DNA from 3 places in the Methylobacterium sp. FW306-05-D genome. Region 1 is predicted to be linked to each of the others. Evidence: predicted binding sites of a transcription regulator. Region 1 holds the regulator's gene; each other region holds the start of a gene.
The links. Region 1 encodes PhoB, which activates phosphate uptake and scavenging genes when phosphate is short. Its sites were predicted from a motif close to TGTCATNNANCTGTCAT; they were not measured.
Positions count from the first base shown of each region.

Region 2: the regulator PhoB is predicted to act here: its motif matches at 5,210-5,226, upstream of AC3WLN_RS01270 (UDP-2,3-diacylglucosamine diphosphatase).
Region 3: the regulator PhoB is predicted to act here: its motif matches at 4,716-4,732, upstream of AC3WLN_RS22065 (DUF1045 domain-containing protein).

Region 1 covers NZ_JBYSXL010000089.1:5,854-12,913, forward strand. The annotation lists gene pstC (phosphate ABC transporter permease subunit PstC) at 1-805, shown strand, start outside; gene pstA (phosphate ABC transporter permease PstA) at 857-1,750, shown strand; gene pstB (phosphate ABC transporter ATP-binding protein PstB) at 1,803-2,621, shown strand; gene phoU (phosphate signaling complex protein PhoU) at 2,723-3,448, shown strand; gene phoB (phosphate regulon transcriptional regulator PhoB) at 3,478-4,182, shown strand; gene AC3WLN_RS21025 (matrixin family metalloprotease) at 4,235-5,308, opposite strand; gene AC3WLN_RS21030 (SDR family NAD(P)-dependent oxidoreductase) at 5,396-6,208, opposite strand; gene AC3WLN_RS21035 (MFS transporter) at 6,331-7,060, opposite strand, start outside.
Region 2 covers NZ_JBYSXL010000002.1:28,227-35,286, reverse strand. The annotation lists gene ypfJ (KPN_02809 family neutral zinc metallopeptidase) at 1-116, shown strand, start outside; gene moaB (molybdenum cofactor biosynthesis protein B) at 202-759, shown strand; gene AC3WLN_RS01290 (glycosyltransferase family protein) at 787-1,308, opposite strand; gene AC3WLN_RS01285 (PA0069 family radical SAM protein) at 1,477-2,601, shown strand; gene rnhB (ribonuclease HII) at 2,567-3,196, opposite strand; gene AC3WLN_RS01275 (glycosyltransferase family 4 protein) at 3,263-4,342, opposite strand; gene AC3WLN_RS01270 (UDP-2,3-diacylglucosamine diphosphatase) at 4,339-5,160, opposite strand; gene AC3WLN_RS01265 (aminotransferase class V-fold PLP-dependent enzyme) at 5,749-6,957, shown strand; gene AC3WLN_RS01260 (D-2-hydroxyacid dehydrogenase) at 7,042-7,060, shown strand, end outside.
Region 3 covers NZ_JBYSXL010000104.1:2,113-9,172, forward strand. The annotation lists gene phnE (phosphonate ABC transporter, permease protein PhnE) at 1-506, opposite strand, end outside; gene phnE (phosphonate ABC transporter, permease protein PhnE) at 503-1,381, opposite strand; gene phnD (phosphonate ABC transporter substrate-binding protein) at 1,433-2,359, opposite strand; gene phnC (phosphonate ABC transporter ATP-binding protein) at 2,391-3,191, opposite strand; gene AC3WLN_RS22060 (DapH/DapD/GlmU-related protein) at 3,284-3,910, opposite strand; gene AC3WLN_RS22065 (DUF1045 domain-containing protein) at 3,923-4,588, opposite strand; gene AC3WLN_RS22070 (DUF3108 domain-containing protein) at 4,771-5,661, shown strand; gene AC3WLN_RS22075 (low affinity iron permease family protein) at 5,736-6,206, shown strand; gene AC3WLN_RS22080 (YgaP family membrane protein) at 6,325-6,543, shown strand; gene AC3WLN_RS22085 (GlsB/YeaQ/YmgE family stress response membrane protein) at 6,678-6,944, opposite strand.

The DNA of each region.
Region 1 (7,060 bases):
GGCCTTCGAGGAATTCGGCTTCGGCTTCATCACCTCCAGCGCCTGGAACATCGGGCAGGAGCAGTACGGCGCCCTCGTGGCCATCGTCGGCACCCTGGCCTCGGCGGTCCTCGCCCTGCTCATCGGCGTGCCGCTCTCGCTGGGCATCGCCGTCTACCTGACGCAGCTCTGCCCCGGCTGGGCGCGCAAGCCGGTCTCGATGACCATCGAGCTCCTCGCCTCCGTGCCGAGCATCATCTACGGCATGTGGGGCCTGTTCGTGTTCGCGCCGCTCTTCGCCCGCTTCGTGCAGGTGCCGGTCTCGAACCTGGTCGAGGGCATGCCCATCGTCGGCACCCTGTTCTACGCCCGCGTCCCCTCGGGCGTCGGCATCCTCACCGCCGGCATCATCCTGGCGATCATGATCGTGCCCTTCGTGGCCTCGATCACCCGCGACATGCTCGACCAGATCCCGACTGTGCTGCGCGAGAGCGCCTACGGCATCGGCTGCACCACCTGGGAGGTGGTGCGCTACGTCCTCGTGCCCCAGGCCTCGGTCTCCATCATCGGCGCGATCATGCTCGGCCTCGGCCGGGCTTTGGGCGAGACCATGGCGGTGACCTTCGTCATCGGCAACGCCAACCGCCTCTCGGGCTCGGTCTTCGACCCGGGCTCCACCATCGCCTCGCGCATCGCCAACGAGTTCAACGAGGCCGACGGGCTGCAGCTCAATTCCCTGATGGCGCTGGGCTGCATCCTCTTCGTCATCACCTTCGTCGTCCTGATCATCGCCCGCATCCTCACCCGCCGCGCCAAGGTCGCGTGAGGCCGATCGCCTGAAGCCTCCCCCCGTTCTCCGAGACGTCAGGAACCCGCCATGGACGCCGCCAACCCCCTCGCCACCACCGCCCCGCCGGCCCGGATCAGCCGGATCCGCTCCGGCCGCCGGATCGCCGACAAGACCCTGATCCTGGCCAGCACCCTCGCCACCCTGGTCGGCATCGTCGTCCTCGGCTCGATCCTGTTCATGCTGGTGGTCGAGGGCATCAAGGGCTTCTCGCCCACCCTCTTCACCGAGCCGACGCCGGGCCCCGGCTCCGAGGGCGGCGGCATCGCCAACGCGATCCTCGGCAGCCTGGTGATGACCTTCCTGGGCATCCTGGTGGCAACCCCGGTCGGCGTGATGGCCGGCACCTTCCTGGCCGAGTACGGCCGCAACTCGAAGCTCGCCGACGTCATCCGCTTCCTCAACGACATCCTGCTCTCGGCGCCCTCGATCCTCATCGGCCTGTTCGTCTACACGCTGATGGTGCGCCCGATGGGCTCCTATTCCGGCTGGGCCGGCGCGGTGGCGCTCGCCATCATCGCCACCCCGGTCATCGTGCGCACCACCGAGGACATGCTGCGCCTCGTGCCCGCGACCCTGCGCGAGGCCGGCGCGGCGCTGGGCGCCCCGCCCTCCATCGTGATCAAGAGCATCACCTGGCGCGGCGCCAGCGCCGGCATCGTCACCGGCATCATCCTGGCGCTCGCCCGCATCGCCGGCGAGACCGCGCCGCTGCTCTTCACCGCGCTGAACAACAACAGCTGGTTCGGCGGCAACCTGATGGGCGGCATCCCGAACCTGCCCGTGATGATCTACCAGTTCGCCCTCTCGCCCTACCCGAACTGGCAGCAGCTGGCCTGGGCCGGCGCCCTGCTGATCACCGTCACGATCCTCGCCCTGTCGATCGTGGCCCGCTTCGTCATCAAGTCCGAGCGCGCGCGCTGACCTCCGGCGCGCCGCACCTCCCCCGCCTTCCGACCCACAGGATCTTGAACCGATGAACGCCGCCCCCGGGATCACGTCCGCGCAGCTCACCGGACGCCACAAGGCCGACGAGACCTCTCCGGTCCGCATCGCCGTGAAGGACCTGAACTTCTACTATGGCAGCTTCCATGGCCTGAAGTCGGTGAACCTCAACTTCCACGACCGCCAGGTCACGGCGCTGATCGGCCCGTCGGGCTGCGGGAAGTCGACCCTGCTGCGCACCTTCAACCGGATCTACAGCCTGTATCCGGAGCAGCGCGCGGAGGGCGAGATCCTCCTCGACGGCCAGAACGTCCTGGATTCCAAGGTCGACCTCAACGAGCTGCGCTCGCGCATCGGCATGGTGTTCCAGAAGCCGACCCCGTTCCCGATGTCGATCTACGACAACGTCGCCTTCGGCCTGCGCCTCTACGAGAAGCTGCCCAAGGCCGACCTCGACGCGCGCGTCGAGGAATCGCTCCGCAAGGCCGCCCTCTGGGACGAGGTGAAGGACAAGCTCAAGCAGTCCGGCATGGGCCTCTCGGGCGGCCAGCAGCAGCGCCTCTGCATCGCCCGCACCGTGGCCCAGCGTCCCGAGGTGATCCTGTTCGACGAGCCGACCTCGGCCCTCGACCCGATCTCCACCGGCCGCATCGAGGAGCTGATCGAGCAGCTGCGCTCGGAATTCACGATCGTCATCGTCACGCACAACATGCAGCAGGCGGCGCGCATCTCGCAGTTCACCGCGTTCATGTATCTCGGCGAACTGGTGGAGTTCGGGCCGACGACGCGCATCTTCATGAATCCCGAGAAGCGCCAGACGCAGGACTACATCACCGGCCGCTTCGGCTGATCCTCGGCAGGTCGGAACCGACCCGTGCGGGCCGGTTCCGGCCCGCGCCAGACACCATCAGGGCGGGCACCGGACCGGAGGCCCGATCGAGGAGCACACCCATGCCCGACCACATCGTCACCTCCTACGACACCGACCTCGAGGATCTGCGCCGCTCGATCTCCGAGATGGGCGGCATCGCCGAGAAGATGATGACCGAGGCCGGACAGGCCCTGGTGCGCCGCGACTCGGCCCTGGCCCAGGCGGTGATCGCCGCCGATGCCCGGCTCGACACCCTCCAGCGCGAGATCGAGGAGCGGGCGATCCTGCTCATCGCCCGGCGCCAGCCCCTGGCCATCGACCTGCGCGAGACGGTGACGGCGATCCGCGTCTCGAACGACATCGAGCGCATCGGCGATCTGGCCAAGAACGTCGCCAAGCGCGTGGTGGCGATCGCCGACCAGATCCAGCCGCAGAAGATCGTCATCGGCGTCCAGCACATGAGCGACCTGGTTCAGGAGCAGCTCAAGGACGTGCTCGACGCCTATACCGGCCGCGACATCAAGGCGGCCCTCGACGTCTGGGAGCGCGACGACGCCATCGACGCGCTCTACAACTCGCTCTTCCGCGAACTCCTGACCTACATGATGGAGGACCCGCGCAACATCTCGTTCTGCACGCACCTGCTGTTCGTGGCCAAGAACATCGAGCGCATCGGCGACCACACCACCAACATCGCCGAGACGATCCACTACCTCGTCACCGGCGAGAACCTCCTAGCCGAGCGCGAGCGCCCGAAGAACGACGCGTCCAACTACGCCACCGTGGACATGCCCGGCACGGTCTGACCCCGTGCCGCTCTGATCGAAAGCGCACGATGAGTACGCGTATCCTGATCGTCGAGGACGAGGAGGCCCTGACCCTCCTCCTCCGCTACAACCTCGAGGCCGAGGGCTTCGTCGTCGACTCGGCCTCCCGCGGCGACGAGGCGGACCTGCGCCTGCAGGAGCAGGTTCCCGACCTCGTCCTGCTCGACTGGATGCTGCCGGCCCTGTCGGGCATCGAGCTCTGCCGCCGCATCCGCGCCCGGCGCGAGACCGAGCGGCTGCCGGTGATCATGCTCACCGCCCGGGGCGAGGAGGGCGACCGCATCCGCGGCCTCGGCACGGGGGCGGACGACTACATCGTCAAGCCGTTCTCGGTGCCCGAGCTCCTCGCCCGGGTCCGGGCCCTGCTGCGCCGGGCCAAGCCCGCCCACGTGGCCAACCTGCTGGTGGCCGGCGACATCGAGCTCGACCGGGTCAGCCACCGCATCCGCCGGGAAGGCCGCGAGATCCACCTGGGACCCACCGAGTTCAAGCTCCTCGAGTTCCTGATGCAGAGCCCCGGCCGGGTGTTCTCCCGCGAGCAGCTCCTCGACGGGGTCTGGGGCCACGACGTCTACATCGACGAGCGGACCGTCGACGTCCATGTCGGGCGCCTGCGCAAGGCCCTCAACCGCCCGCGCCAGAGCGACCCGATCCGCACCGTGCGCGGCTCGGGCTACTCCTTCGACGAGATGTTCGAGGCCGAGGCCGAGTAGGCGCCCCCGCGGCGCGCCGGGTCGGCCCCCAGGCGGACAGCCGAGCCCGCCCTCAGGCGAAAATCATCGTGTCGGTGGGGAGGTGCACGGTGAAGCCCTTGCCCTCGTCGATCCAGCCCGGGCCGGCGGCGCCGTGGTTGATGCCGTTGGCCTCCTCGGCACTGCCGGCGAAGTGATGCTGGCCGGTCTGGGTGTTGTAGAAGCGCTCCAGAGTCAGGCCGCCGGGGGCGCCCGCATCCGCGTAGGCCTCGAAGGCGACGCCCTCGTACTTGTAGCTCGGCGCGGTCTTGAGGACCTGGTCGCGCTCGGACACGCTCGTGGTGAAGAAGTGGGCGTTCGAGCCGGTGTCGAAGAACCGGAACACGTCGACGGTGCCCGCGCCCTTGGCCGGGGCCGCCCACGGCGTGCCCTCGTAGGTGAACCAGGGCAGCGTCTGCTGGATCTGCGCCTTCTCGACCGTGCTCGTCGTGTAGAAGTGATCGCCCGTATGGGTGTCGTAGAACCGGTACACCGCCGTGACGGCGCCCTCGGCCGGGGCGCTGGCGACGGGAGGGCTCGTGACGGTGGGGCTCGCGACGGGCGTCAGGGACGCCGCCGGGACCGCCGCGGTCACTGCGGCGGGTGCGCCGTAGAGGGCCTGGATGCCCGCGATGTCGCCGGCCCCGAGGGCGGTGACGGAGGGGTTCAGGACCGCGTTCATCACCTCGGGCTTGGCGTTGTAATGGTCGAGGCCGAGGGCGTGGCCGATCTCGTGCAGGGTCACCACCGCGAGGTCGACGTTCTGGGTGCTGACCACCCGGGCGCCGGCGGCGTGCCAGCCCTCGCCGCTGTCGAAGGTCACGGCCGCCGACTGCATGCGCTGGCCGCTGTAGGAGTAGTTCGCGTAGCCGAGCGTGTTGCCGAGGCCGTCGATGCCCGCGAGGGTGAAGTCGATCTGCGCCGCCGCCGTGGAGGCGACCTGCTGGAAGGTGATGTTGGCGTAGGACGCCCAGGTCGCGAAGGCGCTCTGGAGGATGCCGACGAAGGAGGGCGGGATCGTGCCGTCGAAGGCCCAGGTGACGGTGCCGCCGCCCGTGCCCGCCGCGCCCGCGCCCCAGCGCGGTCCCTCCAGCGCATAATCCCCCATTCGCCGTCCCTCCCGTCCGCGCGGGCCAGGGTCGGCGGGAGGCGTTACGATTGTCTTAAGCGGCGCTCCCGTCCCCGGGGCGCATCCTCACAGGATGCTGCGCACCACGCCGCCATCCACCCGCAGGGCCGCCCCGCTGGTGGCGCTGGCGGCGGGGCTGCAGATGTAGGCGACCATGCTGGCCACCTCCTCGACGGTGGCGAGGCGGCCGATCAGCGAGGTCGGGCGGTGCTCGGCGACGAAGGCCCGGCCGGCCGCGTCGAGGTCGACCGCGCCGCCCGCGCCCCCGTCCTGCCCCTGGGCCATGCTCTTCATGAACTCGGCGACGCCCTCGGACAGAGTCGGGCCGGGCAGCACGCTGTTCACGGTGACGCCGCTGCCCGCCACGGTCTCGGCGAGGCCCCGGGCCACCGCGAGCTGGGCCGTCTTCGTCATCCCGTAATGGACCATTTCCACCGGGATGTTCACGCCGGATTCGCTGGAGATGAAGACCACCCGGCCCCAGCCGCGCTCGACCATGCCGGGGGTGTAGGCCCGGGACAGGCGCACGCCGCTCATCACGTTGGTGTCGAAGAACCGGTGCCAGTCCTCGTCCGGGATCTCGAAGAAGGGTTTGGGCTCGAAGATGCCGGTGTTGTTCACCAGGATGTCGACGTCCGGCAGCCCGGCGACCACCCGGGCCGCCCCGTCCGGATTGGCGACGTCGCCGGGCGCCCCGATGAAGCCGGCGTGATTGGTCTCGCGCTTCAGGCGCTCGACGGCGTCGCGGACGCGGTCCTGGGTGCGCCCGTTGATGGCCACGTTCGCTCCGAGTTCGCCCAGGGCCTTGGCGATGGCGTAGCCGATTCCGCTGGTGGAGCCGCTGACGAGGGCGCGCTTGCCGGACAGGTCGAGATGCATGGGATCGTCCTTCGTGAGGGCCCGGCCCCCGTGCGGCCTGTGCCCGCCCGCGGGCCGGGCCACGGGTGGCCTTCGTCCGGTTCAACGCGCGGGACGGGCGCTGGTGCGATCGGCGCGGCCGCTCAGCCCCGCGGGCTGCGCCGCAGGACGCTGGCCACCGCGCCGAGGCCCGCGAGGCCGACGGCGCACCACAGGGTGGCGGCCACCGGCCCGGCCGGCGCGCCGCCCTGGTGCAGGCCGAAGATCACCGCCACCAGGGCGGCGCCGAAGGACTGGCCGGTGAGGCGGGCGGTGGACTGCATGCCGCTCGCCCCGCCGCTGCGCTCGCGCGGGGCGCTGGTGATGATGACCTTGTTGTTGGGCGACTGGAACAGCCCGAAGCCGAGGCCGCACAGGGTCAGGCGCCAGGCGATGTCGCGGTGGGACGCGCCCGGCGGCAGCAGGGCGACCGCGGTCAGGCCGCAGGCCATCAGGCCGAGGCCGGCGCCGCCGAGGAGGCCCGGCGCGTAGCGGTCGGCGAGGCGCCCGGAGATCGGGGCCATCAGGGCGATCGCGATGGGCCAGGGCGTCATCAGGAAGCCGGTCTGCGTCTCGGACAGGCGCAGCACGTCCTGGAAATAGAAGGGCAGGGCGACGTAGGCCATCATCTGCGCGCCGAAGGAGGCGATCGAGCTCACCATCGACAGGGCGAAGGCGGGAATCCGCAGGAGGTCGACCGGCAGGAGCGGCCGCGCCATCCGGGTCTGGGTCCGGACGAAGACTGCCCCCACCGCCACCGCCGCACCGATCTCGGCCAGCGCCACGCCCCGGGTCGCCGGGTCGCCGAGCCCGTCGACGCCGATGATGAGGAGC
Region 2 (7,060 bases), on a different contig from region 1:
CCGTGCCGGATTCGTTCACGCACGGTTCGTCCGAGCAGCGGATGCGCTGGTTCATGACCGGCTACCGCAGCGGGCAGACCAAGTCCTGCGACACGTTCCGGGCAGCGCGCAACTGAGGTGCAGGGGACGCGCTGTCCGGCTCCCGTGCTTTGGGATACCATCGTGCCGGTACCCCCCGGGTTCGGTTGAAGGCATTTCGTGATGGTCGCATCGGACAAGACCCGCAGCTTCATCCCGCTGGCCATCGCGGTGCTCACGGTCTCGGACACCCGCGTCGAGGAGGATGACCGCTCCGGCGACACCCTCGTGGAGCGCCTGAAAACGGCGGGCCACACCCTGGCGGCCCGCGCCATCGTCCCCGACGAGGTCGAGGCGATCCGCGGGCAGGTGGAGGCCTGGAGCAGCGACCCGGCGGTCGACGTCGTCATCACCACGGGCGGAACCGGGTTCACCGGGCGCGACGTCACCCCCGAAGCGATCGAGCCACTCTTCGAGAAGCGGATGGACGGCTTCTCGGCCGTCTTCCACCGGATCTCCTACGACAAGATCGGGACCTCGACCCTGCAGTCGCGGGCCACGGCCGGCGTCGCCAATGCCACCTACATCTTCGTCCTGCCCGGATCGCCCGGCGCCTGTCGCGACGCCTGGGACGGTATTCTGGCGGCGCAGCTCGATTATCGCCACCGCCCCTGCAACTTCGTCGAGATCATGCCTCGGCTCGACGAGCACCTGCGGCGGGGCGCTTCGATCACGGTCTGAGGCTCTGCCGGAAACCGGCCGTTCGAATCAGGCTCGATCGAGACGGGCCGAGAGTGCACGGACCTTCAGGCGGCGGCCGAAGGTCGGACCGGCCAGGAGACGTTCACGCCGGACGAGATCACCCGGTCGCGGAGCGTTGACGCCGATGACGCTCTCGCCACGGGCAGCCAGGCGTGCCGGCAGACCGGTATGCGAGCGCCGGAGACGGGCCAACGCGACCTCCGGCCGGGCCGTGCCGATGAAGCGGTCGACGAGGCGGATCCAGCCCTCCACCGGAACGTCGCCGGCCTCGAGGCAGAGCACCCAGTCCCGCCGCGCCGCCTTCGCCCCCGCCGACCAGGGCGACGACCCGCGTCCGCGCAGCACGACCTTGGCGCCGGTCGCCTCGGCCACCGTCTCGATCGCCGGGTTCGCCGCGGACACGATGATCACCGCATCGCCCACGAGCCCCGCTGCGACGCCCGCCACCAGCGCGCCGAGCGTATCGGCGAGTTGATCGACGGCATCGGGGTCGTTGGGCCGGGTCACTGAGATGAGAGCCGAGAGCATGCGCGCGCATACCGCATTTTTGCGTGGAGCAAAGCCATTCCACGGAAACGCATCGCCGACAGGCGGGTAGAAATGCCGAGGCAGACGGGATCTGCCTGAAATATCGGCAGTTTCCCCCGCGCGTGTTCGTGTTATGTTCCTGGTCGATCCGACGGATGATCAGTGCCGATGCCTCCAGACGCGCCTCGTTCTTCAACGGCCGACCTGGAGCCCTTACGGCGCCTCGGCGATACGACGCCGCAGCCGGCGGGACGGCGCGGACGGGGTGCGACAGCCAACCCGAGCGGACGCTACGAGGCGGCGCGGCGGGAAGCCTTCGACGACGGCTGGCACGGCATCGGGGAGGGGGCGCCCCTGCGGACCGAGGTGAGGCCGGAGCACGCCCGCACGCTCATCACCCGCAACACCTCGCCGGACATCTCGTTCGATCGGTCGATCAATCCCTACCGCGGCTGCGAGCATGGCTGCGTCTACTGCTTCGCCCGACCGAACCACGCCTATGTCGGTCTCTCGCCGGGCCTCGATTTCGAGACCAAGCTGTTCCGGAAGGTGGATGCCGGCGCCCTGCTCGAACGGGAATTGTCGGCACCGGGCTACAGCCCCGCCACCATCGCACTCGGCACCGCCACCGATCCCTACCAGCCGATCGAGCGGGAGCACCGCGTCACGCGCGCGGTGTTGGAAGTTCTGGCACGCTTCCGCCACCCGGTCGGGATCGTGACCAAATCGAATCTCGTCGTACGCGACATCGACCTGCTGACCGATCTCGCCCGGGACGGGCTCGTGAAGGTGGCGGTCTCGGTGACCACCCTCGATCCGGAACTGGCGCGCCGGCTGGAGCCGCGGGCACCCCATCCGACGAAGCGCCTGGAAGCGATCGGACGGTTGAGTGCGGCTGGCATCCCCGTGATGGTCATCGCCGCGCCGATCATTCCGTCGCTGAACGACCACGAGGTCGAGGCGATCCTGGCCCGGGCCCGCGACCTCGGCGCCGTGGAGGCGAGCCACGTGCTCCTGCGCCTGCCGCTCGAACTCGACGCCCTGGTGAACGACTGGTTTGCCGAGCACTACCCGGGCCGACAGCGGCACGTCATGTCGCTGGTCCGCGCGGCCCGCGGCGGACGCGCCTACGACGCGACCTTCGGAACGCGGATGACGGGCACCGGCGCCTATGCCGACCTCATCCGCCAGCGCATGCGCCTCGCCCGTCAGCGTCTCGGCTATCCCGAGGTGCGGCGGCGTCTGCGCACCGACCTGTTCAGAGTCCCGACGGACCAGTTGAGCCTGTTCTGAGGTCGTAGGCACGGGTGAAACTGAGGCGGTGGTGGGGAGAGCGGCCGCGGAGTGCGAGCCCGGCGAGGTGGGTACGCGTGCCGTAGCCGACATTGCTCGCCCAACCGTAATCCGGATAGCGGTGGGCGAGCCGCCGCATCAACGCATCGCGCAGGGTCTTGGCGACGATGGAGGCGGCCGCGATTTGCGGCACCAGCCGGTCGCCGCCGATCACGGCCCGGCCGGGCAAAGCAAGACCGGGAACGGGGTCGCGACCGTCCACCCAGACGGGCGCTTCGAGCCCCAGGGCCAGCACCGCCCGCCGCATGGCATCGAGGGTGGCGGCACGGACGTTGATCCGATCGACCAGGGCGCGCGAGCCGGCCGCCATTGCGACGCGGGCTTGCGCGCGGATCAGCGGGGTCAGCGCCTCGCGCTCGGCTGCCTTCAGGCGCTTGCTGTCGTCGAGGCGGGCGAACAGAGCGGGCGCGAGAGCGGCCGGGTCGAACCAGACCGCCGCGACGATCACGGGTCCGCAGAGGGCACCGCGTCCGACCTCGTCGCAGCCGATGACGGCCGGGAAGGTCTCTGCCAGGCGCGGGTCGAACGGCGGCATCGGGCATGTTCCTGGGCGGGGGACTGGCCCGCCCCCCTAACGCGGAGCGCGCGGCCGGTCCACGCCTCAGCGGAGTTCGACGACACCGCGCGGAGCGTCGTCCGAGGCCCGGAGCCGCATCGGTGCCGTGCCGTGGGCGCGGGCGATGTTGTCATAGAACTGGCGCGCGCTCTCCGCCCAGGTGTAGCGCAGGGCTTCGCTCCGGCAGCGGGCGCGCGGGATCGCGAGGGCGCCGAGGGCGGCCGTACGCAGGTCATGGTCGAGCACGCCGGCACCCGTCCGGCCGATCACGTCGAGGGGGCCGGTGACGGGATAGGCGGCCACGGGCACCCCGCAGGCGAGGGCTTCGAGGAGCACGATCCCGAAGGTATCGGTCAGGCTCGGAAATACGAAGGCGTCGGCGCCGGCATAGAGTGCGGCGAGGTCGGCGCCGGTCCGGGTGCCGAGGAAATGCGCCTCGGGCGCGATCGCTGCGAGGCGGGCCCGGTCCGGCCCGTCTCCGACGACCACCTTGGTACCGGGCAGGTCGAGACGCAGGAACGCTTCGAGATTCTTCTCCACCGCGAGCCGCCCCACCGACAGGAAGATCGGGCGGGGCAGGCCGGCGAGATCGGCCGGCTCCGGCATCACCGGCGAGCGCGGCCGGAACAGGTCGGTGTCGACCCCGCGGGTCCAGCGCATCAGGTTGGTGAAGCCGCGTGCTTCGAGGTCGCGCTCCAGGGAGGGTGTCGACACCATCGTGCCGTTCGCCGCGCCGTGGAAGCGGCGGAGCCAGGCGTAGCTCCAGGCTTCCGGCACCGGCGCCCGGGCCGAGAGGTATTCCGGAAACCGGGTGTGGTAGCTCGTCGTGAAGGGCCGGCGATGGGCCAGGCAGTAGCGCCGGGTGGCGTAGCCGACCGTTCCCTCCGTCGAGATGTGGACGTGGGTCGGACGAAGGTCGTTCCAGAGCTGCGACACGTGCCGCTTGGTCGCGTAGGCCAGCCGGATCTCCGGGTAGCCCGGCAGCGGCACGGACGCGAAGTCCTGGTGCGTCAGGAACACCGGATCGAAGCCGTAGGCGGCCCCGGCCGCCGCCATGTTCTCCAGGGAGCGGACGACGCCGTTCACCTGCGGGTGCCAGGCATCCGTGGCGATGAGGAGCCTCACGCGACCGCCCGGGCTCCGTCGGGACGCTGGCGTCCGACGAGGTCGGCCCGCGCGGTGCGTGCCCGCACCAGGCTCGGATAGTGCAGCACCTCCATGGTACCGTCGTAATGCTCGACGATGGCGGTGCAGGATTCCACCCAGTCGCCGGTGTTGAGGTAGGTCAGCCCGTTGATCTGGCGATTGGCCGCATGGTGGATGTGACCGCAGATCACCCCGTCGGCGCCGACGCGCTTGGCTTCGGCGCTCAGCAGTTCCTCGAACTTGCCGATGAAGTTGACCGCGTTCTTCACCTTGAGCTTGGCCCAGGCCGAGAGGGACCAGTAGGCGAGCCCGAGGCGACGGCGCGCCGTGTTGACGTAGGTGTTGATGAACAGCGCGAAGGCGTAGGCGCCGTCGCCCAGGAAGGCGAGCCACTTGGCATGGCGCACCACCATGTCGAACTGGTCGCCGTGGATGACGAGGTAGCGCTTGCCGTCGGCGGCCTCGTGCAGGCGCTGGTCGGCGATCTCGATGCCGCCGAAGGTCATGCCGATATAGTCGCGCAGGAATTCGTCGTGGTTGCCCGGGACATAGACCAGCGTCGAGCCCTTGCGCACCTTGCGCATCAGCTTCTGCACGACGTCGTTGTGGCTCTGGGGCCAGTACCAGCCGGATTTGAGTTGCCAGCCGTCGATGATGTCGCCGACGAGATAGATCTCGTCCGCATCGTAATCGCGCAGAAATTCCAGCAAAAGGTCGGCTTGGCATCCCTTGGTGCCGAGATGCATGTCGGACAGGAACAATGTCCGGACGCGGGTCGTCTCGGTGTCTTCGCCCACGCTCGCCTCCGGGACTGCCTTCCGTTGCCAGGAGCCAAACCGGATTCCCGTATCAGTTTGATGACGTCGCGGGTCGGGGAGGGCGCGTCTTCTGCGCCGCGACGTAAGCTCTTCTTCCACAAAAAAAATTTTGATTTGGGACCAAGTATTTCGGGTTTTCCTTTCTGCGGGAAGCGGGGCATAGTCCCGCTCAAGGTGCCCCACCGGGCCGCGTCCGAGGACGCATGACCGGAGCCCATCGAGGCGAACTAAGGGTGCCGTCCCCGGGGACGACGACGCTGACAACGGCCCAGCGGTGAACGCGTTTCGAGCGCGACCCGGCCCATGGAGAAGAGGCTTGAGGTATTCGGTGGCGCGCGCGGCGACGGGCGTCGAAGGTCAGCCTTCGGCGGCGACGGACATCGGTCCGGCATCCACGCGGACGTTGCGCGCGAACGAGTTCGTCCCGCGATTCATCTAACCAGCGGCTGCCAGGAACGTCCGGGTTCGACCCGGGCGCTCCGACGCGGTCCGCTTCAACCCTCGGCGCATCTGTGTCGCCGCACGCGGAGCGCGTGTCGGCGCAACGTAAGAAACGGAGAAAATCCCATGGCGGCAACGCGACGTCCCGGCCGGAACCACCTGTTCGTCCCGGGCCCGACGAACATCCCGGATCGCGTGATGCGCGCGATGATGGTGCAGTCCGAGGACCACCGCTCGGTGGATTTCCCGGCGCTGACCAAGCCCCTCTTCGAGGACACCAAGGCCGTCTACGGCTCGAAGGACGGCACCATCTTCCTGTTCCCGGCCTCGGGCACGGGCATCTGGGAGTCCGCTCTGTCGAACACCCTGTCGCGCGGCGACAAGGTGCTGGCTGCCCGCTTCGGCCAGTTCAGCCATCTCTGGATCGACATGGCCCAGCGCCTCGGTCTCGAGGTCGTCGTGCAGGACGAGGCCTGGGGTACGGGTGCGAACCCGGAGCGGATCGGCGAGGCCCTGCGCGCCGACAAGAACCATGAGATCAAGGCCGTCATGGTGGTCCACAACGAGACCGCCACCGGCGTCACCAGCGATGTCGGTGCCGTGCGCAAGGCCATCGACGCTGCGGGCCATCCGGCCCTGCTGTTCGTGGACGGCGTCTCGTCCATCGGCTCGCTGCCCTTCAAGATGGACGAGTGGAAGGTCGACTGCGCCATCGCTGGTTCGCAGAAGGGTCTGATGCTCCCGGCCGGCCTCGGCGTGATCTGCGTCAGCCAGAAGGCGCTCAAGGCCGCCGAGACCTCGTCGGGCCAGAACGACCGCCTGGCGCATGTCTATTTCGATTGGGCCGACCACCAGAAGCAGAACCCGGCCGGCTACTTCCCCTACACCCCGCCGCTGCCGCTGCTCTACGGCCTGCGCGAGGCGCTCGCCTGCCTCAACGAGGAGGGCTTGGAGAACGTCTACCACCGGCACCACGTGCTCGGCGAGGCGACCCGCCAGGCCGTGGCCGCCTGGGGCCTCAAGACCTGCGCCCAGGAGCCCAAGTGGAACTCGGACACCGTCACGGCGATCCTCGTGCCGGAGGGCGTCGATGCCGCCGCGATCATCAAGCACGCCTACGTGCGCTACAACCTGGCGCTGGGCGCCGGCCTCAGCCAGGTCGCCGGCAAGGTCTTCCGCATCGGTCACGTCGGTGACATGAACGAGCTGTCGCTCCTGGGCGCCATCGCGGGCGCCGAGATGGCGATGCTCGACCACGGCGTGAAGGTCCAGCCCGGTTCCGGCGTCGCCGCCGCATCGAGCTACCTGCGCGAGAACCCGCTGTCGAAGTCCTGAGCCCTCGGCGCCGGAGCGGGTCCGCCTGCTCCGGCGCCCTCGAACACCCTATCCGTGACCCGGCCGGATCGGCCAGAGGATTCCATGACGAAGAAGATCGTGT
Region 3 (7,060 bases), on a different contig from region 1:
CCGAGCGCCCCGAAATCCGCGCAGGCGATGGCGAGCGCCCCGGCGAAGGGGCCGAGCCCGACGACGTTGATCCAGATCAGCGCCCAGATCAGCACGTCGACGGAGCGCACCACGTCGAGGCCGCGCCGGACGGTGAAGTGCACGAAGGGATTCGGCACGACGTTGCGGGCGGCGAGGAACGCCACCGGAAAGGCCAGGAGCGCGGCCGTCAGCGTGCCGATGAAGGCGATGCCGAGGGTCTCGGCCAGGGCCTGCAGGAAGGTCCAGGCCCGGCCGCCGGTCTCCGGCGGCCACATCAGCAGGCTGAACTCGCCGAGGCGTCCGAGCCCGGCGAGCAGGCGCCCGGTGGAGAAATCGAGGCGGACCATCGCGTAGCCCGCCAGGGCGGCGAGCCCGGCGAGCGCGAGGACCGCGAGGAGCCGCCCCCGCCGGGCCGGCCGGAAGCTCTCGGGAAAGCGCCGGCGCAGGGCGGCGATCTCGGCCGGGCCGCATTCGGGACCGGTCATCGCAGGCCTCCGAGCAGGCGATGGCGCAGGCGCTCGGTGCCGAGGTCGATCGCCATCACGGTGAGGATGATCAGGACCAGGATGGCGCTGACGTCGGCGTAGTAGAAGTTGCGGATCGCCACGAGGAGTTCCTGGCCGATGCCGCCGGCCCCGACGAAGCCCATGACGCCGGCGCCGCGCACGTTGATCTCGAAGCGCAGCAGCCCGTAGGAGACGAAGTTCGACAGCACCTGCGGCAGCACGGCGAAGCGCAGGGTCTCGATCCGCCCGGCCCCGGCGGCGGTGAGGCTCTCCACCGGCTTCATGTCGATGTTCTCGACGACCTCCGAGAACAGCTTGCCCAGCGCCCCGGTGGTGTGGATCGCCAGGGCGAGAACCCCCACCATCGGCCCGAGGCCGAAGGCGATGACGAAGATCAGCGCGAACACGATCTCCGGCACGGTGCGGCAGAATTCCAGCCCGCGCCGCACCAGGAAGCAGGCCGTCCGGCTGCCGGCCACGTTGGCGGCCGCGGAGAAGCACAGCAGGAATCCGCCGACCGCCCCCAGGAGGGTGCCGAGATAGGCCATCAGCAGGGTCTCACCGAGGAGCCCGAGCCATTTCGGCCCGCCCCAGTACCATTCGGCGAGGTCCCCCGGCAGGTTGGCCCAGGTCAGGGGGGGCAGGATCTGGGCGATGTAGTCGGTGAAGCGGCCGAGATGGGCCGCCAGCACCAGGGGACGCACCTCGGCGGCCCGGGCGGCGAGCCCGGTGAGGATCACCAGCCCGGCGAGGCCGGCCCAGGTCCGGCGCCGGGTCGCCGTGACGGCGGCCGCGTAGGCCCCCGCCAGGGCGGCGGCCCGGTCCGGGGGCAGGGGCGTGATCCGCTCAGGCATCGCCGCACCCCGGCGACCCCGGGCCGAATCCGCTCAAGATCGAAAATCCGCTCAAGACTTGCGGCGCTGGTCGTCGTTGAACTTCAGCATCTCGAGGATCGGCTGGTAGTCCTTCAGGGTCACGGGGGTGAAACCCTGGTCCTTGCCGTCCGAGAGCCGGTCGAAGGCGGCCTTGTCGGCCCTGGGCATCGCCACGAGGGCGTCGCGGATCTTGGCCTTCAGGTCGTCGGGCAGGCTCGCCAGCATGGCGAAGGGCCCCTCGGGGAGGAAGTCGGACCGGAACACCACGCGGAAGTCGCCCTGGCCCATCGGGGTGCCGTCCGGCTTCTTCAGCATGCCCTTGGTGGCCATCCGGGTGACCATGGTGTCGGTGTCGGAGTTGTAGAGGTTGGCCGCCGCGTCCACGGTGCCCTGCACCAGGGCGAGGACGGCGTTCTCGTGGCTGCCGGCATAGACGGTCTTGCCGAAGAAGGTGTCGACCGGGTGGCCGGCCCTGTGCAGGAAGTAGCGCGGCGCCTGGTTGCCGGAGGTGGAGTTCGGGTCGACCAGGGCGAGGTTCTTGCCCTTCAGGTCCTCGATCGTCTTGTACGGGCTGTCGGCGCGCACGTAGATCACCGAGGTGTAGCCCGAGGCGCCGTTGTCGTGGCGCTGGTTGACGATGGGCTCGATCTTGACGCCGGTCATCACCGCGCGGGCGAAGGAGGCGGGGCCGTAGAAGGCGAGTTGGGCGTTGCCGGCGCGCTGGCTCTCGATCACGGCGGCGTAGTCGTTGGCGATGCGCAGCGTCACCGGCACGCCGAGGGCCTTCGACAGGTAGGCGGTCATCGGCGCGTAGCGGTCGCTGGTGCCCGAGGCGTTCTCGGCCGGGATCACCGCCAGGGTGAGCTCCGGATAGGCCGCCTTCCAGTCCTGCGCGGCGGCGGGTGCGGCGAGAAGGGCGAGCGCGAGGGCTCCGGCGAGGGATCGACGGGTCAGCATGGGAATCTCCCGAACGGGTGGACGACGAAGATCAGGCGACGAGGGCGGCGGGATAGGCCCGGGGCCGCGCCGGCTCGGGGGCGTCGAGGACCTCGCCCGCCTCCAGCCCGTAGAGCTGGCGGGCCACCGCCTCGGTGAGGTCGGCGGGGGCGCCGTCGAAGACGAGGCGGCCGTCGGCGAGGCCGACGAGGCGGTCGCAATAGCCGCGGGCCAGGTCGAGGGAATGCAGGTTGCACAGCACCGTGAGGCCGTGGCGCCGGTTGGCCTCGGCCAGCGCGTCCATGACGATGCGGGTGTTGCGCGGATCGAGGGAGGCCACGGGCTCGTCGGCCAGGATCAGGTCGGGGGCCTGCATCATCGCCCGCGCGATGGCGACGCGCTGCTGCTGGCCGCCGGAGAGCTGGTCGGCCCGGTGGCCGGCGAAGTCGCCCATGCCGAACTCGTCGAGGGCGGCCAGAGCCAGGGCGCGCTCGCGCTCCGACCAGAGCTTGAGCAGCGAGCGGTGCCGGGGCACCTCCGACAGCCGGCCCATCAGCACGTTGCTCAGGACGTCGAGGCGGCCGACGAGGTGGAACTGCTGGAAGATCATGGCGCAGCGCGCCCGCCAGCGCCGCAGGTCGCGGCCGCGCAGGGCCGTGACGTCGAGGCCCTCGAACAGGATGCGGCCGCCCGTCGGCTCGGCGAGGCGGTTGATCATCCGCAGCAGGGTCGACTTGCCGGCGCCCGAGCGCCCGATCACGCCCACGAACTGGCCGCGGGGAATGGCGAGGGAGACGCTGTCCACCGCGCGGCGGTCGCCGTAATGGCGGGCGAGCCCTTCGAGGATCAGCATGGAGGCCTCCGGCGATTCACGGTGAGCGCCGGTAGACCTGTCCCACACGACAGGAGAATGACTATTTTCCGGCTAACCAATAGCCGGCAGTCTTATGCCTCGGCTTCGTAACGCTCCAGGAATGCTTCGATCGGCAGGGTGCGGAAATCCGGCAGCGCCCGGCCCAGCCGGGTATGGTCCCAGTCCCACCAAGCCAGGGCCTGCAGGCGCTCGGCCACCGCCTCCGGGAACCGGCGGCGTACCACGCGGCCGGGATTGCCGACCACGATGGTGTAGGGCGCCACGTCCCGGGTCAGGATCGTGCCCGCGCCGATCACCGCCCCGGTGCCGACGCTGCGCCCGGGCAGGATGACGGCCCCGTGCCCGATCCAGACGTCGTGCCCGATCGTGACGGGCAGGGCCCGGCGCCGGGCGAAGAAGGCGGCGTCGTCCGCCTCGCCCGGCCAGTAGGCGCTGGCCCGGTAGGTGAAGTGGGATTGCGAGGCCCGCTCCATCGGGTGGTTGCCCGGGTTGATCCGCACGTGCGAGGCGATGGAGCAGAACTTGCCGATGGTGGTGTGGTTCGCCTGGCCGTCCTCGACGATGTACGAGTAGTCGTCGAGGCTGGTCTCGCTGAGGCGCGTGCGGGCACCGACCTCGGTGTAGCGGCCGAGGCGGCACTCCGAGAGCTGGGCCGTGGGGTGGACGGCCGGTTCGAGACCGAGGCGATCGGAGACCATCGGGCGATCCTGTCAGGCGGGGAAGGGGAGGCGGCGCAGGAGGCGGAACGGCGCCGCGCCCTCTTGGACGACCACGCTCAGCGCATCGATCGCGAGGTCGGGCAGGCCCGCGGCGGCCTCGGCCAGCAGGGGCAGGGCCGTCGCCCGGTCCTCCGACCCCAGGGGGCCGGTGAGCGTCATGTGGAAGCGGAAGGCCTCGAAGACGTGCGGGTAGCCCCAGCGCTCCAGCAGCGCGCGCCCGCGGGGGTCCAGGCGCTCGGGCCGGCGCCGGGCGCGCTCGGCCTCGGAGAGGGGCGCCCGCAGGGGGTCGAGGGCGGCGACGCATTCGGCCGCGAGCAGCCCGAGATCCGGCTGGGAAGCGGCCGGCACCAGGGCGGCGAAGGCCCCGAGGGCGGCCACCCGCAGGGGGCCGACGGGCAGGGGACTCCGGTGGGCCGCCAGAGCCTCGGCCGCCGCGAGGAGATCGGCCTCGGTCGCGCCGGGGGCGAGGCGCATCGGCGCCTTCAGGGTGGCGTGGAACCCGTAGCGGCGCGGCTCGGCGGTGTTGGCGGCCAGGATCGCCCGGAGCGCCTCCGGGCCGGGCGCCGGGCCGGAGCCGAGGACGGCTTCGCCGAAGGCAGCCAGCGCCGAGCCGGGGGCGGGGGTGAAATACAGGGCGTATCGGGCGGGTCGGTCCAAGGGCGTCGTGTCCTGGCGGCTCCCGGCGGCATGCGGGATGCTTCGATCGGCGTGGAACGTCGGCCGAAGGTTTCGGCCGCGGATCTCGGCGGCCCGCGACGTGCCGAAGCGCGCATACTACGCGCGCCCGACGCCGATATGACAGACTGGGCGCCGCCCGCGGCGCGATGAGGCGATCTTCCGTGTCCGCTCCCCGGCACAGACATATCCGGGCCCTGCAGGCCCTGGCCCTGGCGGGCGCCGCGCTCGTGGCCGGCGCGGCCGGCGCCCGGGCCGTGGGCGACACCCCCGCGCGCCGCTTCACGGCGGCCTACGGCCTGAGCTTCCTGAACCTGCCGGCGGGCGAGGCCACCCTCGTGGTCGAGCGGGCGGGCGAACGCTATGCCCTCGAACTCGAGGCGGGCCTGCGCGGCCTGGCCGGCTTCTTCTTCGACGGGGCCGGCAAGGCCGCCGTTGCCGGGTCGGCGACCCGCGCCGGCGCGGTGACCGCCACCTTCCGGATCGACAGCCGCTACGGCGGCAAGCCGGTCGCGGTGGAGCTCGACCTCGCCGGCGGCCACGTGCGCAGCGCCAGCGTCGAGCCGCCCCCGGCCCCGCGCGAGGACCGGGTCCCGGTGGCGCCGGAGGACAAGGTCGGCGTGGTCGACCCCCTGACCATGCTGACGATCCCCCTCGGGGCCGGGCCCCTGGAGCCGGGCCTGTGCGACCGACGCATCCCGGTCTTCGACGGGGCGAGCCGGGCCGACCTCGTGCTGTCGCGCGGCAGCCTGGTGACGGTGACGGAGGGCGCCTATCGGGGCCCCGCCCTCGACTGCCGGGTGCGCTGGGTGCCGATCTCCGGGCACCGCTCCGGCGGCAGCAACGTCCGCCGGATGGCCGCCAACGACGACATGCGGGTGCGCTTCGCCCCGATCCTCGACGGGACGCTGCTGCTGCCCCTCTCGATCGCCGTCGCCACCGGATGGGGCACGGCGCGCATCGAGGCGACGCGCTGGGGCGGCGCGCCGCCGGACGGCCCGGAAAGCCCGGCGCCCCGGCCCGGGGTGACCGTGCGCCTGCCCAACGCCCGTTAGGGCCGCGGCAACGGTTTCCCGCCGTCGCGGGTTCTTCCTCCAGTCAGGGCGGCCATGAGGATCGCGGAGGTCGCATGCGTGTCGGGAGCCTGAAATCGGCCCAGCTCTTCACCGCCTTCGCCTCGAAGGTGGCCCGCGCCGCCGGACGCCCGGCGACCTTCGCGGTCAGCATCGCGCTGATCCTCGTCTGGGCGGTGACGGGGCCGCTGTTCGGCTTCTCCGACACCTGGCAGCTCATCATCAACACCGGCACCACCATCGTGACCTTCCTGATGGTGTTCCTGATCCAGAACACCCAGAACCGCGATGGCGCGGCGATCCAGGCCAAGCTCGACGAGCTGATCCGGGCCAGCGCCGCGCAGAACCGCTACATCGGCATCGAGAGCCTCACCGAGGAGGAGCTCGACGCCCTGCGGGCGCGCTGCGCGGGGACGGCCCCCCTGGACGATCTCGAGGCGGCCGCCTGCGCGGCAGAGGCGGAGGCCCACCGCAAGGCCGAGGCCGCCGCCGCCCGGGCCGGCGGCCTGACCGCCTATCCGCGCTGACCCGAGGCCGGGACAGGGGCGGGGCGGCCGGACGACACCGTGCCGCGCCGCACCGGGGGCGTGGAACGCCCGTTCCTCCGCCGCGTTCGCCCCGCGACGCAGCACAGGAGACGCCAGCATGGCCAACGCGATGATCCACGACATCTTCAGCGGCACCCCGAACCTCACCACCACGGAGCGCGCCGTCTCGGTGGTGCTCGGTCTCGGCATCGCCGCCGCCGCCGCGCAGCCGCGCCCGAACAAGTGGCTCAGCCTCGCGGCCCTCGTGGTCGGCGCCGGCCTCGCCATCCGCGGCGCCACTGGCCACTGCGCCGTCAAGGCCGTGACGGAGGCCTGAGCGGCCGCGCCCGATGCCGCGGGGCTCCCATGCCCGACGGCATCGGGCATCGCGCAACGTGTCGTCCGGACATGAAAAAGGGGCGCCTCGGTGAGGCGCCCCTTTCCGCGTGGGGTCGTGGCTGTCGCGTGGACTTACAGCGTGGTGGTCGAGCGGCGGCCCTGGATGAAGCCGTAGATCGCCAGCACGACGATGGCGCCGACGACCGCGCCGATCAGGCCCGCGCCCTGGTTCGGACCGTACCAGCCGAGCGCCTGGCCGAGGAAGGTGGCGACGAAGGCGCCGACGATGCCGAGGATCGTGGTCAGGATGAAGCCGGCGGGCTCGTTGCTGCCCGGCATGATGAACTTGGCGATGACACCGGCCAGGAAGCCGATGATGATGGTCCAGATGATACCCATGAGCTGATCCTCGATACTTGGCCGAACCCGCTGGGTCGGACCTCACAGGCCATAACGGCTGGCTGTGTCGCCTTGGCCTTGCGCCTGGGGTGAGAACGCCGCACCCGCAGGATGAG